DNA from 4 places in the Kitasatospora paranensis genome. Region 3 is predicted to be linked to each of the others. Evidence: riboswitches for the same ligand, from Rfam matches in the RefSeq annotation. Region 3 holds a riboswitch; each other region holds the start of a gene.
What was found. Region 3 has a riboswitch for cobalamin ahead of ABEB13_RS40995 (hotdog domain-containing protein). Riboswitches for the same ligand answer to the same signal wherever they lie in the genome.
Positions count from the first base shown of each region.

Region 1 (3,197 bases), 2.0 Mb from region 3:
ACGCGCACTCCGCGGCGACGGTGGCGGCCTCCCTGTCGGCCGTCCCGGACGAGCTCGCCCGCGCCGTCCTCTGGGAGCACGCCCGCGACCTCGTCCGCTCGGCCGAACTGCCCGCCGCCGGCTACCTCCGGCTGGTGGCCGACCACCTGCCGGCCGAGAGCTCGGACGCCATCGTCGAGGCGGTGCTGCGCTTCGCCACCGACCACGTGGTGGGGCGCTACCTGGCCCCGGCCGACCGGCCGGCCGCGCTCGGCCTGCTGGGCGACACCGTCCGGGCGTTGCTGGCCCGCCCCGACGCCGGGGAGAGCCTGCGGATCGCCGCGCTGCGCGGCGCGGTGGCGACCGCCACGGGCCCGGCGCGGATCGCCGAACTCGCGGGCTGGCTGGACGGCCGCGACCTGCCGGACGGCCTCCCGTTCGACCACGACCTGCGCTGGGCCGGGCTGGCCGTGCTCGCCGCCGCGGGCGCGGTGGGCGAGGAGCGGATCGCCGCCGAACTCGCCGCCGACCCCAGCGACACCGGCGAGCAGGGCGCCGCCCGGGCCCGGCGGCGCTGCCCGCGCGGGCGGCCAAGGAGCAGGCCTGGCAGCGGATGTTCACCCCCGACGCGCTCTCCAACCAGCTGCTGACGGCGACCGCGGACGGGTTCTGGCGCTCGGGTTCGCCCGAGCTCCAGGCGGACTACCGGCAGCGGTACTTCGCGCAGATCCCGACGGCGGGGGAGCGCGGTGGCGCGGTCGCCAAGGCGCTCGGTGCCGGGCTGTTCCCGTCCGGCGCGGCCGAGCCGGACACCGTCCGGGCGGCCGAGGCCTGCCTGGCCCGCACCGATCTGGCCCCGGCGCTGCGGCGCTGCCTCGCCGACGAACTCGACGACCTGCGCCGGGCGGTGGCGCACCGGGCCTGACACCGGCCGGTCCGACGCCGATGGGCCGCCCGGTCGGTTCGACCGGGCGGCCCATCGGCGGGACGGCGTGTCCTCAGTGCGCGGCTGCGGCCTCCGCGGCCGGCTCGGCCACGGCTGGCCGGGCGGGCGCCGGGTTCAGCAGACGCTCGGCCAGATGCCCGAAGAGCAGCCCGAAGGAGGCCCAGAAGGTCAGCTGGATGGAGAGCGCGGCGACCCGGAACTGCCAGAGCAGCGTCGCCGGGAAGTCCTCCGGCACCTCGTTGATCGCGGGCAGGAAGGCGTAGGCCAGGCCGACCGCGACCGCGAAGGCGGCTACCGCCGCGACGGTGGCCCACCAGGTGCCGAGCCTCGGGGCGAGCCGTTTGCCGAGGATCACCGCGGCGACGGACAGCAGCACGCTGAGCGCCATCATCAGGAAGTACAGCGTGGTGCGCTTGCCGATGGTCTCGGGATCGCCGACGGACGGCGGGTTGGCCGGGTACTTGAGGAACGGCACCAGGTAGACGGCGACCAGGGCGGTGCCGGCGAGCAGGGCGGCGGTCGCCCGCGGGGTGAAGCGACCGACCCGGCCGAGCGCGAAACAGAACGCCAGGCCGGCGATGCCGCCGAGCGCCACGCCGTACACCAGCACACCGGTGGCGAGGCCCGCGGTGGACTGCAGGGAACGGCTGACCAGTTCCATCCCGTGCTCGGTGGTGTGGGCGTCCTCGTAGGCGATGGCCGCGTCGACCCGCGGTTCGCCGAGCAGGTAGGCGACGACCAGGGCGATCAGGCCGGCGGCGAGGCCGGCGAGCATGCCGCGGACGAGCAGGGATCTGACGGAGACGGAGTTCACGGTGTCCGCCGGATCAGTGGCAGGGGAAGCCGAGCAGGTGCCGGCCGTCGTGCACCCACTCGTGCACGTTCTCGCCGGAGATCAGGGAGGTGGCGCCCTGCTCGGCGCCGACGAAGTAGATCAGGGCGAGCATCAGGATGCCGAAGAAGACGGCCCACGGCAGGACGGCCTTCACGGGAAGGGGGCCACCGACGGCGTGCTGGTCGGGGAGAGGGCAGGGGCGACGGACTGAGCCATGGCAGGACCTCCTCGGGAACTCGCGTCCCGCTAGATGGTGCAGGGACGACGGCCCGGGTCTGACTTTCCGGCAGGCGCCCCGCTGGGGCGGTGACTGCCGGACTTACAGTGGCGCGACCGTGCCGGATTCTCACCGGGCTTCCGTCATGCCGTCGTCATGTCGACCTGAAGGTACCGTCACTCGGGTCGCCCGCCAAGGGCGTGCGCAGGGAGCACAGCGCCGCGCCGGCCGGCGGCGTGCGCCGGGGGCCGGGCGGATCCGGCTGTGCGGCAGGGGAGTTGGCGAGGGAGGAGCAGCCGGTGACGGTGCGCGTGACATTGGTCTCAGCGGTGCTCGGCGCGGCCGCGCGGCAGCCCCGGTTCGAGGACGACCGGCCGCTCGGCGAGCCGGACCTGCGCCCGGCGCGGGAGGCGGCCGGGCGCGTCGACCCGGGTGGGCTGGTGGTCGCCGCGCCGTCCCCGCGCTGCACGCAGACCGCCGAGGCGCTCGGTCTGGCGGCGGATCCGGTGCCCGCGCTGGCCGGTGCCGCGACCGGCCGCTGGCGCGGACGCACCCTGGAGGAGGTGGCCGCGGCCGAGGGCGGGGAGCTGGCCCGGTGGCTCTCCGACCCGGCGGCGGCCCCGCACGGCGGCGAGTCGGTGCTCGACCTGTGCGCCCGGGTCGGCGGCTGGCTGGACGCGCTGCCCGCGGACGGCCCGCGGGTGACCGCGGTGGTCGAGCCGGACGTCGTCCGGGCAGCCGTGCTGCACGCGCTCGGGGTGCCCGGCGCGGCCTTCTGGCGGCTGGACGTGGAGCCGCTCTCGGTCACCCGGCTGAGCGGACGGCTCGGCCGCTGGAACGTCAGGCTGGGCCGTCCGTCCGCACAGTGACGACAGGTCAGCCGAAGATACCGCGGACGGCGACCGCCTGCGGGCCGTCCAGGACGAAGGCCGCCGCCGACCAGGTCTCGGGCGCCCCCGCCCGGTCGCCGGCGGGCCTGCTGCCGAGCACCTCGAAGGCGTACCGGCCGGGGGCGATGTCCATTCCGACAGGGAGCGTCCAGCGGTAGACCAGGATGCCGTGCTCCACGGCCACGGTGGTCACCACGCCCGGCAGGCTGCACCACGGGACGGTCCCGGGCAGCGCCTCCGGCCGCTCCAGGCGCAGCTCGACCTGGAGCGCGGTCAGCTGCCGGCGGACGGTCAGCACCACCGTGTGCCTGGTCCCGGACGGCCCGAACC
Region 1 covers NZ_BAABKV010000001.1:6,004,055-6,007,251, forward strand. Annotated here, with positions in the region: partial or broken gene pepN (aminopeptidase N) at 1-904, shown strand, start outside; gene ABEB13_RS28540 (CbtA family protein) at 978-1,739, opposite strand; partial or broken gene ABEB13_RS28545 (CbtB domain-containing protein) at 1,753-1,976, opposite strand; cobalamin riboswitch at 2,010-2,170, opposite strand; gene ABEB13_RS28550 (histidine phosphatase family protein) at 2,289-2,846, shown strand; gene ABEB13_RS28555 (hypothetical protein) at 2,854-3,197, opposite strand, start outside.
Region 1: it holds a riboswitch for cobalamin, as region 3 does, so the genes downstream of both, ABEB13_RS28545 (CbtB domain-containing protein) here and ABEB13_RS40995 (hotdog domain-containing protein) in region 3, are expected to answer to the same signal.

Region 2 (3,197 bases), 1.9 Mb from region 3:
TGGCCAGCCCCATGTTGGCGATGTCGCGGTCCCGCAGGTTGATCTCGGCGGGCGAACCGGCTCCCTCGCAGACCACCACCTCGTACCGGCTGCGCAGGTCGGCCAGGCACTCCAGGGCCCGCTCCAGCAGGACGGGCTTGCGCTCGCGGTAGTCCAGCGCGCCGACCTCGGCGACCGGGTGGCCGAGCAGCACCACCTGGCTGCGGCCGTCCGCGCCGGGCTTGAGCAGCACGGGGTTCATCGCCGCCTCCGGCTCGACCCGGGCGGCCTGCGCCTGCATCGCCTGGGCGCGGCCGATCTCGGCGCCGTCCGCCGTCACGAAGGAGTTCAGCGACATGTTCTGCGCCTTGAAGGGGCGACCCGCACCCCCTGCCGGGCCAGCCAGCGGCAGATGCCGGCCGTCACCACGCTCTTCCCGGCGTCCGAGGTCGTCCCCGCCACCAGCAGCGCGTTGCTCACGATCCGTTCCCCTTCCCACGGGTGCGTCCGCGGCGGACGGCACCACCCAGCGCCCGGGCTCCGACCGTCGCCGCCAGGGCGAGGATCCCCACCCGGCGCGACAGCCGGCAGGCCCGTTCGATGTCCGCGACGCCGACCGGCCGCAGCTCCGCCCCCAGCACCGGCCGGTGCTCCACCCGGGTGCCGTAGGCCAGGGTGCCGCCCAGCCGGACGCCGAGCGCGCCCGCGAACGCCGACTCGGCCTGACCCGCGTTCGGGCTCGGATGTGACGAGCCGTCGCGCCGCCAGACCCGCAGCGCCGTCCGCGGGTGCTCGGCGGCCGCGACCGTCAGCAGTGCCGTCAGCCGCGCGCCGGGCCAGCCCGCGACGTCGTCCAGCCGGGCCGCGGCCCAGCCGAACCGCAGGTGGCGGGGCGAGCGGTGACCGACCATCGCGTCCAGGGTGTTGACGGCACGGAAGGCCAGCAGCCCCGGCGCGCCGGCGACCGCCCCCCACACCAGCGCGTTGACGACGGCGTCGGCGGTGTTCTCCGCCACCGACTCGACCACCGCGCGGGCCACCTGCTGCTCGTCCAGCCCGCTCGGGTCGCGGCCGCACAGGTGCGGCAGCCGCCGGCGGGCGGCGGCCAGGTCGCCGGCCGCCAGGGCCCGGCCGACGGTGCGCGCCTCCCGGCTCAGCGAGGTGCCGCCCAGCACCGTCCAGGCCGCCGCCGCGGTGAACGCGGTGCGCGCCCCGGGGCGGCGCCCCAGCGCCCGCTCGACGGCCACCGCGCCTGCCGCCACGGCGCCCACGCTCAGCGCGGTGAACGCGGCCCCGGCGCCCCGGTGGTCGCGCCACAGCGCGCGCTCCAGCCGGCCGGCGGCGGTGCCGAACAGCGCCACCGGGTGGCCCCGACGGGGTCGGCCAGCGCGGCGTCGGCGAGATACCCGGCGACGGCGCCCAGCAGATAGGGGGAGGCGGGCCTCAGCCGTGGCACGGCGAGGCGTCCAGGGCGTGGTGGAACGGCGACCGCTGGGCAGCCTGCATGGCGTGCGTGTCCTCACTCAGGGTCCGCGCCCTGGATCGACGAACCGGCGGCGAGAGTCTCCTGGCTTCCGGGTCGAACGCACCCTCGGGCCTTCCGGCGACCCTGTGGCGGACCGCCGTGACCATGTGGTCGAGCGTGCTCCCCGGTGACAGTGGCGGGACCGCGCCGGACTCGCACCGGCTTCCTCTGCATGCCTCCGTATGGCGCAAGGATCCCATCACGCGCCGCGACCGGGCGTCAACAGAGCCTGCGGAGGGGTTGGTCACACACCGTCGCAGGTCCGGGGCGCCCTGACGCCGTCGCTCCCTCCGACGATCCTCCAGGATCGGCCGCCGCCGCTCGTAGGATCCTCCACCCGCCGTCCCGGGCCGCCGGCGACCGCTTCGTGTGTTCGGCGGGTGATGGCCCCGCGGGCCCGCCCGTACGTTCAGTCGCATGCGACGAAGACCGCCCCTCCCGCCGCCGGTGCCCTTCTCCCCGCAGGCCGCGCGGGCGCACCGGGCCGGGCTCGGCCTGACGCCCGGCCAGGTCGCCGAGGGGATGGCCGCGCACGGCGTCCGGCTGCTGCCCACCCACGTCCTCGCCTGGGAGAGCGGTGGGCTGCGCCCCTCCGAGGAGGAGTTCATCGCCCTCGCCCGCGCCCTGTGGTGCCCGCCCGCCCAGCTGATGGGCACCCCGCCGGCCACCCTGCGGGACCACCGGCTCGCCCGGGAGCTGACCGCCGACCAGGCCGCCCGCCGGATCGGCGTCTCCCTGCCGACCTACGCCCGGGCCGAGGCCACCGGCCACTGGGACGCCGACGAGGAGCAGAGCCACGCCCTGGCCCACGCCCTCGGCATCCCGCTGCGCACGCTCGTCCGGGTCACCGGCCGCCAGGAACAGCTGGAGCGGTGCCTGCGGCAGGTCGTCGACGGCCGCTGGCAGGCCCAGGCGGCCGCGGTGGCCCGGATGGTGCCGGCCCCGCCGGAGGTGCTCTCGGCGGCCCTGGCGGACCTTCAGAACGGGTACCGCGTCCCCTCGCACTGGGGCGCCTCGGCCCCGGCCGCCGACGGGCCGCCGGCCACCCCGCTGCCCGTCCGCTTCTGGGAACTGCTCGGCCGGCACCGCTTCGACATCCCGGTCTGACGGCCACGGACGGCCCCGCTCCGGTGGCCCGGGGCCGTCCGGGGGCGTGCACTGGAGACGCCATGCCGTCGCAGTCCAGCAGACCGGGGAGCGCCATGCGTTGGGGAACCGCCGCCGTCGTCGCCGCCACCGCCACTGCGGCCGGAGCCGGCGCCGCGGTGCTGCTGCTCGGCCGGCGGGCCTCCGAGCGCGCCGTCCGGCCGGGCTTCGCGGGCGCGCCCGCGCCGTCCGCCGCGGGCCTGCGCGTCCAGGCCCTCGCCCCCGACCGGGTCACCGTCACCCGCAGCGTCGAGACCGCCCGCCCGGGCCGCTACGCCCTGGAGTGGAAGGACGGCGGCCACGCCGTGGTCGGCGACGTGCTCGGCACGGGCCCGCAGGGCGTGACCCGCCGCCTGCTCGGCACCGACAGCGGCACGCTGCGCACCGGGCAGGAGGTCCGGCTCACCGCGCGGGTGTACACCGGGGACCCGGCCACCTCCGTCGGCCTCACCTACTCCGAGGGCGTGGTGGACGGCGAGCTCGGCCCGCTGCCGGCCTGGCACGTGGCCGGGATCCGCGGGCTCTGGGTGATCCTGGTGCACGGCCC
Region 2 covers NZ_BAABKV010000001.1:6,062,218-6,065,414, forward strand. Annotated here, with positions in the region: partial or broken gene ABEB13_RS28835 (cobyric acid synthase) at 1-459, opposite strand, end outside; partial or broken gene ABEB13_RS28840 (cobalamin biosynthesis protein) at 456-1,426, opposite strand; cobalamin riboswitch at 1,518-1,699, opposite strand; gene ABEB13_RS28845 (helix-turn-helix domain-containing protein) at 1,922-2,611, shown strand; gene ABEB13_RS28850 (alpha/beta hydrolase family protein) at 2,707-3,197, shown strand, end outside.
Region 2: it holds a riboswitch for cobalamin, as region 3 does, so the genes downstream of both, ABEB13_RS28840 (cobalamin biosynthesis protein) here and ABEB13_RS40995 (hotdog domain-containing protein) in region 3, are expected to answer to the same signal.

Region 3 (3,197 bases):
GGGTGCGGTTCCGCGGCTGCACGGCGCGCCGTCACGGCCACGGACGGTTAACCTCGGTTCAGGTGCGTGCAGCACATGGGCAGAGGAAGGTGTGACGTGTTCGGATCCGACGAGCCGGCGTTCGACCGGTACACCGACCGCGCGGAGGTGCGCCGACCGGCCGGCACCCGCGACGCCGTCCTGCTCGGCGAAGGGTCGGACGACGGGTATGCGCGCTTCGCGGACGGGCCGCGGCTGGTCGTGGAGTGGGACGGCCGGGTCTGGCAGCCGGTCGCCGTCGCCGACACCTACGCGGCGGCCTACCAGATGGTCACGCAGGGCGGGCTGCGGATCTTCCCGCAGGCCTGAGCCCCGGTCATGCCCGGACGGCCCGGGCAGACCGGACCAGCGACCCGGACGCCCGGCGCAGGTCCGACACCGGTCCGACACCGGTCCGACAGCGGTCCGACAGGTGTCCGCCGCCGGGAGGCAGGCCGAGGGGCCGGGCGGTGACCGGCGGGCCGGCCGGGGCCGGACTACGATGACACGGAAGTGCGAACGATCCACCGTGTCGGGCGGGCCCTCGGCGGGGCCGTCCGACACCGGGCCACCGGAAGGGGGCCGGGTGATGTTCCAGGAGCGCAGGGACCGCCGGCACGCCAATGACGCCTTCGACCACGGTGAGGGCGTCACCCACTACCGGATGCAGCAGAAGATGGTCTCCATCGGTGACGACTACTGGATCGACGACGACGCCGGTGAGCACCTGTTCAAGGTGAACGGCAAAGCTCTGCGCGCCCGTCGGACCTGGTCGATCGAGGACCGGGACGGCCACCGGGTCGCCAAGGTGCAGAGCCGTCCGCTGCGGATCAAGGACTCGATGGAGATCGAGGACGCGGACGGCCACCGGATCGCGCTGGTCAAGAAGGCCGTCGTCGGTCCGCTCCGCGACCGCTGGCGGATCAAGCAGGAACATGGTGAGGACCTCACCGTCCACGGGAACGTCGTCGACCACGAGTACACCATCGAGCGCGACGGCTACAAGATCGCCGAAGTGTCCAAGCGGTGGTTCAGGGTGCGGGACACCTACGGCCTGAACATCGGCCCCGACGCCGATCACGCCACCGTGCTGGCCGCCACGGTCGCGATCGACGCGATGGCCCATCCCGGCGACTGATCTCTTCCGCAGCCCTCGCGCCGGGTAGCCTCCGGCACGAAGCCGACCTTCTCGTGAGCACGGCGGCCGCGCAGATCGCGGCCGAAGACGTGAGCGGGATCCCGTGCAGTCCGAGCCGCTCGAAGCCGTGACCCACCGTCAGCCGCACCGCCTCCGAGCCCGGTCCCGTCCGGTCGGAGCACTGGAGTGGGCGGCGCAGCTGGTTCGCCCCGTCCGCCAGGCGGGATGCGTCGTCAGAGGGAATCCGGTGCGAGTCCGGAACTGCCCCGCAGTGGTGAGTGGGAACGAAAGCCGTCATCCAGCACTGGACACCTCGGTGTCCGGGAAGCGACGGCCGGTAGGAGCCGGACGGCCGACAGGCCCGGTGCGCCCGCGAACCCGAAGACCTGCCGCTGCCCGTGCGCCGCAGCGGCGTACGGCCTCACCGGGACCTCGTGGGCGGGTCGGCGGCGGAACGGGCAGGGCGCGGCACTCTCCGCAACGGCCCGTCCCTTCGCGCATCCCGCCGGCGTGGTCCGCGCGAACTCGCGAAGGAGAGTTCCGTGACGCACACCATCTGCCTGCCGGTCGTCCCCGCCCGGGCCGTTGCCACGGGCCGCCGACCCGCCGTCGGTCCGTTCCGTGCCGCCCTCCCGCCGTCCGCTCCGCCGCCCTCCGACGAGTGGACGGGACGCGCCTCCGTGGGGCGACCGCCGCCGCGGGCGGTCACCGGTGACCGCTCCTGCGCCCGTCGGCGCCTCGCGCACCCCGGCCGACTGGGCCGTCACGCTCGCCCACATCATGAGCGACCACGACACCAACCTCTACGGCACCGTCCATGGCGGCGTGGTGATGAAGCTGATCGACGACGCAGCCGCCGCGGCAGCCGGTCGCCACGCGGGGATGACCGCCGTCACCGTCTCCGTCGAGGAGATGACGTTCCTGGCGCCGGTCCGGGCCGGTGACCTGCTCACCGTCAGGGCCCGGGTCGACCGTGCGGGCCGGACTTCCATGGACGTGGGTGTCGTGGTGACCGCGGAGCGCTGGAACCGCACGGGCCCGGTCACCCGGGCCGCGACGGCCCACCTGGTCTTCGTCGCCGTCGACGCGGCGGGTCAGCCCCACCGGGTGCCGGAGCTCCGTCCCGCCGATCCCGCCGACCGCCTGCGGGAGCGCCGGGCACGTGCCCGGCGGTCCGAGCGCGGGCCACCCGGACAACGGTCTGCCGCGGGGGCGGCGACCGGAATCGATTTCCCATCCGGAGGCGAGTGCCGTAGGGTCGGGATCACCGACGCGGGGTGGAGCAGCTCGGTAGCTCGCTGGGCTCATAACCCAGAGGTCGCAGGTTCAAATCCTGTCCCCGCTACCACAACAGGCCGGGCCCGGTGCACACTGTGCACCGGGCCCGGCCTGCGTCGTCCTCGGCCGTCGCGTCCCCCGCGGGCGCTGTCAGCCGATCGGCTTCTCCCAGACCGAGACGTGTCGGGTGCTGTGCTCGGTGAAGGGTTCGCGCGTCCAGTTGTCCCAGCGGTCGCGCAGGCGCAGGCCGGCGAGCCGGGCCATCAGGTCCAGCTCGGCGGGCCAGATGTAGCGGAAGGGGATCGAGCGGGCCTCGCCGCGGCCGTCCGCCGAGACGGTGATGTAGTGACAGGTCGCGTCCTGGGTGACGGTGTCGTAGACCGTGCAGGCCCAGTCGGTCGGACCGGAACGGAACTGGATGGTGTTCTGGCCGGGCGGGAGCCTGCGCAGCTCCGGCACCATGACCTCGATGACGAAGCAGCCCCCGGGTGCGAGGTGCCTGGCGGCGTTGCGGAAGCACGCTACCTGTGCGTCCTGTTCGGTGAGGTTCATGATGGTGTTGAAGACGAGGTAGGCGAGCGAGAACGGGCCGTCCGCCGTCGTGTCCACGGCCGTCGTGGCGAAGTCGCCGATCGAGACGCCGATGTCGTTGCCGCCGCGCTTGGCGCGCATCCGGGCCACCATGGCCCGCGAGAGGTCGATGCCGTGGACGGGAACACCCCGCCCGGCGAGCGGCAGCGCGATCCGCCCGGTGCCGATCCCG
Region 3 covers NZ_BAABKV010000001.1:7,969,778-7,972,974, forward strand. Annotated here, with positions in the region: gene ABEB13_RS37835 (DUF6087 family protein) at 97-348, shown strand; gene ABEB13_RS37840 (LURP-one-related/scramblase family protein) at 608-1,156, shown strand; cobalamin riboswitch at 1,394-1,544, shown strand; partial or broken gene ABEB13_RS40995 (hotdog domain-containing protein) at 1,988-2,116, shown strand; tRNA gene ABEB13_RS37850 (tRNA-Met) at 2,428-2,504, shown strand; gene ABEB13_RS37855 (class I SAM-dependent DNA methyltransferase) at 2,585-3,197, opposite strand, start outside.

Region 4 (3,197 bases), 2.7 Mb from region 3:
ACCGCAACCCGATGCGACCCGACGATAGCCGACGGTCGCTTCCCCGTTCCAACGGGCGTCATCTTTTCATACTGGGCATGGCTGTGACACAACGCCAGATGTGTGCGGGGCCACACCGCCGGCTTCGCGGGGCCGGCGGCGGAGTGGACGGACCGTCAGCCGCCGACCAGCCAGGAGCCGCTGGGCTTGGCACTCAGACCGGTGCCGCCGCCCTTGAGGCTGGCGACCTGCGTGGGATTCAGCGCCTTGTCCCAGACCAGGATGCGGCCGATGACGCCGGCCCAGCTGCCGCCCCAGATGCCGTGGTGCCGGCTGCGGCCGAGCTGCAGCGGGCCCGGACCGGCCCAGATGCCGCCGCCGACCTTCTCGGTGGCGGCCGACGCCCCGTTGACGTAGAGCGTGACGGCCTTCTGGTCGGCGTCGTACACGCCGGTGAGCAGCGCCCACTGACCGACCGTCGCCAGGGTGGTGGGGGCGGTGGCGGTGACGACCGTGCCGTCCGCGCCGCCGTCCTTGGTCTGGACCCGGAACACCCAGGCCTGCTTGCCGTTCGCGTCGTCCCGCGCCAGGTCGAAGGAGTACGAGACCCCGTCGCCCTCACTGATCGCCGAACGGGAGCCGCCGGGAGCCTCGTTGTAGACCCAGGCGGAGATGGAGAAGCTCTTGGTGACGTCCACGACCTGGTTGGCGGACTGCGCGAAGGAGTTGCCGTTGCTGCGCAGCCGCAGCGCCCAGCCGCCCTGGACCTCGCTCAGCTGCGCGTCCGGCCCCATGGCTATGTTCGACTGCCCGGAGCGGTCGGCGAGCAGCTCCGGCTGCCCGGCCACGGTGGGCGAGTTGGCCGCCGCGGAGGCGCCGGACCCGGACGGGCGGGGGAGGCCGCACTGCTGCCGCTGGCCGTCGGGCCGGGGGTCGGGCCGTGGTGCATGCCGCCGACCACGACCGTGCCGACGGCACCGCCGAGCACGACCGCCGCGAGCACGATGCCGCCGGTCCACATCAGCTTGCGCTTGCGGGACCTGGCCTCGTGCCGCTCGGCGAGCGCCTCCCAGTCCGGCATCGCGGAACCGGCGGACGGCTGCGTCTGCCACGGGGGCGGGGTCGCCTGCGAAGGGAACGTCGGCGGGCCGAATCCGGCCTGCGGCGGGAAGGGCTGACCACCCTGCGTCGCCTGACCCTCGGGGGTACCGGACGGCCCCCCTGGGATGCGGGCTGACCATTCCAGCCGGGCGGTGCTCCCGTTCCGTCGCTCATGAGCTGAGATCGTAGGCCATGGCGCCCACGAGGGTCCCGGGTGGTGACCATTCCGTGAGCAGGACGGGCAGGTCGGGGGCGGGACGGATGCGCGGAACGTGGTCCTCCGGGCAGCCCGCGCCACGGACGCGACACGGACGCGACACGCTCCGTGCACAAGATATGGGGGTACATCAACGAGACACCACAACATGTATGCTCACTCTCGCTGTCGACGCAGGGGAATCCGGTGGAAGTCCGGGACTGCCCCGCAACGGTGAGCAGGCTCCCCTACGCCGGGGCCCGCACAGTCCGAGGACCTGCCGACCGTGTGCCACAGGGCTTCCCCGCAGAGGCCATGAAGCACAGCTGTACGTCCGGGCCTCGCGGGTGGGCCGGGTGGGCGGTGCGCGCCCCGATCACGATCGGGCGTGCCGTCCTCCCCTGCCGCGCCGGCCCGGGCGGCCTCCCCAGCCGGGAGGTGCCCCGACCGCTGCCGCCACAGGAGAGAGTGCGCCTTGACCGTCGCTGCCTCAGTCACCCTGCCCTCCCAGGGTCTCGCCGACTCCGCCCGGAACGACCCCGGTGCGGCGTTGCTCCGGCTGCTCACCGACCGCAGCACCGACCTCCCCCAGGTGGACCCCGGTCACGTCGCCGCCGCCGCGCTGCGCGGACGCCACGCCGGCTCGGACTTCGCCGAGCTGCGCGGGCTGGCCGTGGAGGCCGCCGCGTCGATGATCGCCGAGGACCCCCAGTACTCGAAGCTCGCGGCCCGGCTGCTCGCCCTGGAGATCCAGGACGAGGCCGTCTCGCAGGGGGCGGTCTCCTTCGCCGCCTCGATCGCCGTCGGCCACGCCGAAGGCCTGATCGGCGATGCCACCGCCGCCCTCGTGGCCCGGCACGCGGCCCTGTTCGACTCGCTGCTCGACCCTCAGGGCGACGACCGGTTCGAGTACTTCGGCCTGCGCACCGTCCAGTCCCGCTACCTGCTGCGCCACCCGATCACCCGCAAGGTCGTGGAGACCCCGCAGCACTTCCTGCTGCGCGTCGCCGCCGGCCTGGCGGTCGGCGACAGCGAGCAGTCGGTGGCCGAGGTCGCCGAGCTGTACCGGCTGATGAGCCGTCTGGAGTACCTGACGTCCTCTCCGACGCTCTTCAACTCCGGCACCAAGCACCCGCAGATGTCCTCCTGCTACCTGCTGGACTCGCCGCTGGACAACCTCGACTCGATCTACAACCGGTACGCGCAGATCGCCCGGCTGTCCAAGCACGCCGGCGGCATCGGCCTGTCCTACTCCCGGATCCGCTCGCGCGGTTCGCTCATCCGCGGCACCAACGGCAAGTCCAACGGCATCGTGCCGTTCCTGCGCACCCTCGACTCCTCGGTCGCCGCGGTCAACCAGGGCGGCCGCCGCAAGGGCGCGGCCTGCGTCTACCTGGAGACCTGGCACGCGGACATCGAGGAGTTCCTCGAACTGCGCGACAACACCGGCGAGGAGGCCCGCCGTACCCACAACCTGAACCTCGCGCACTGGATCCCGGACGAGTTCATGCGCCGGGTCAACGCGAACCAGGACTGGTCGCTGTTCTCCCCCGCCGACGTGCCCGAGCTGGTCGACCTGTGGGGCGCCGACTTCGACGAGGCGTACCTCAAGGCCGAGCTGGCCGGCAAGGCCGTCCGCACCATCCCGGCGCAGACCCTGTACGCCCGGATGATGCGCACCCTCGCGCAGACCGGCAACGGCTGGATGACCTTCAAGGACGCCTCCAACCGGGCCGCCAACCAGACCGCGCTGCCCGGCCGCACCGTGCACTCCTCCAACCTGTGCACGGAGATCCTGGAGGTCACCGACGACTCCGAGACGGCCGTCTGCAACCTCGGCTCGGTGAACCTCGGCGCCCACGTCGCGCCCGGCGCCACCGCCGCCGACCTGGTGGGTGCGATGGACTGGGAGCGCCTGGAC
Region 4 covers NZ_BAABKV010000001.1:5,272,954-5,276,150, reverse strand. Annotated here, with positions in the region: gene ABEB13_RS25395 (LamG domain-containing protein) at 156-827, opposite strand; gene ABEB13_RS25390 (hypothetical protein) at 776-1,060, opposite strand; cobalamin riboswitch at 1,444-1,575, shown strand; gene ABEB13_RS25385 (ribonucleoside-diphosphate reductase subunit alpha) at 1,776-3,197, shown strand, end outside.
Region 4: it holds a riboswitch for cobalamin, as region 3 does, so the genes downstream of both, ABEB13_RS25385 (ribonucleoside-diphosphate reductase subunit alpha) here and ABEB13_RS40995 (hotdog domain-containing protein) in region 3, are expected to answer to the same signal.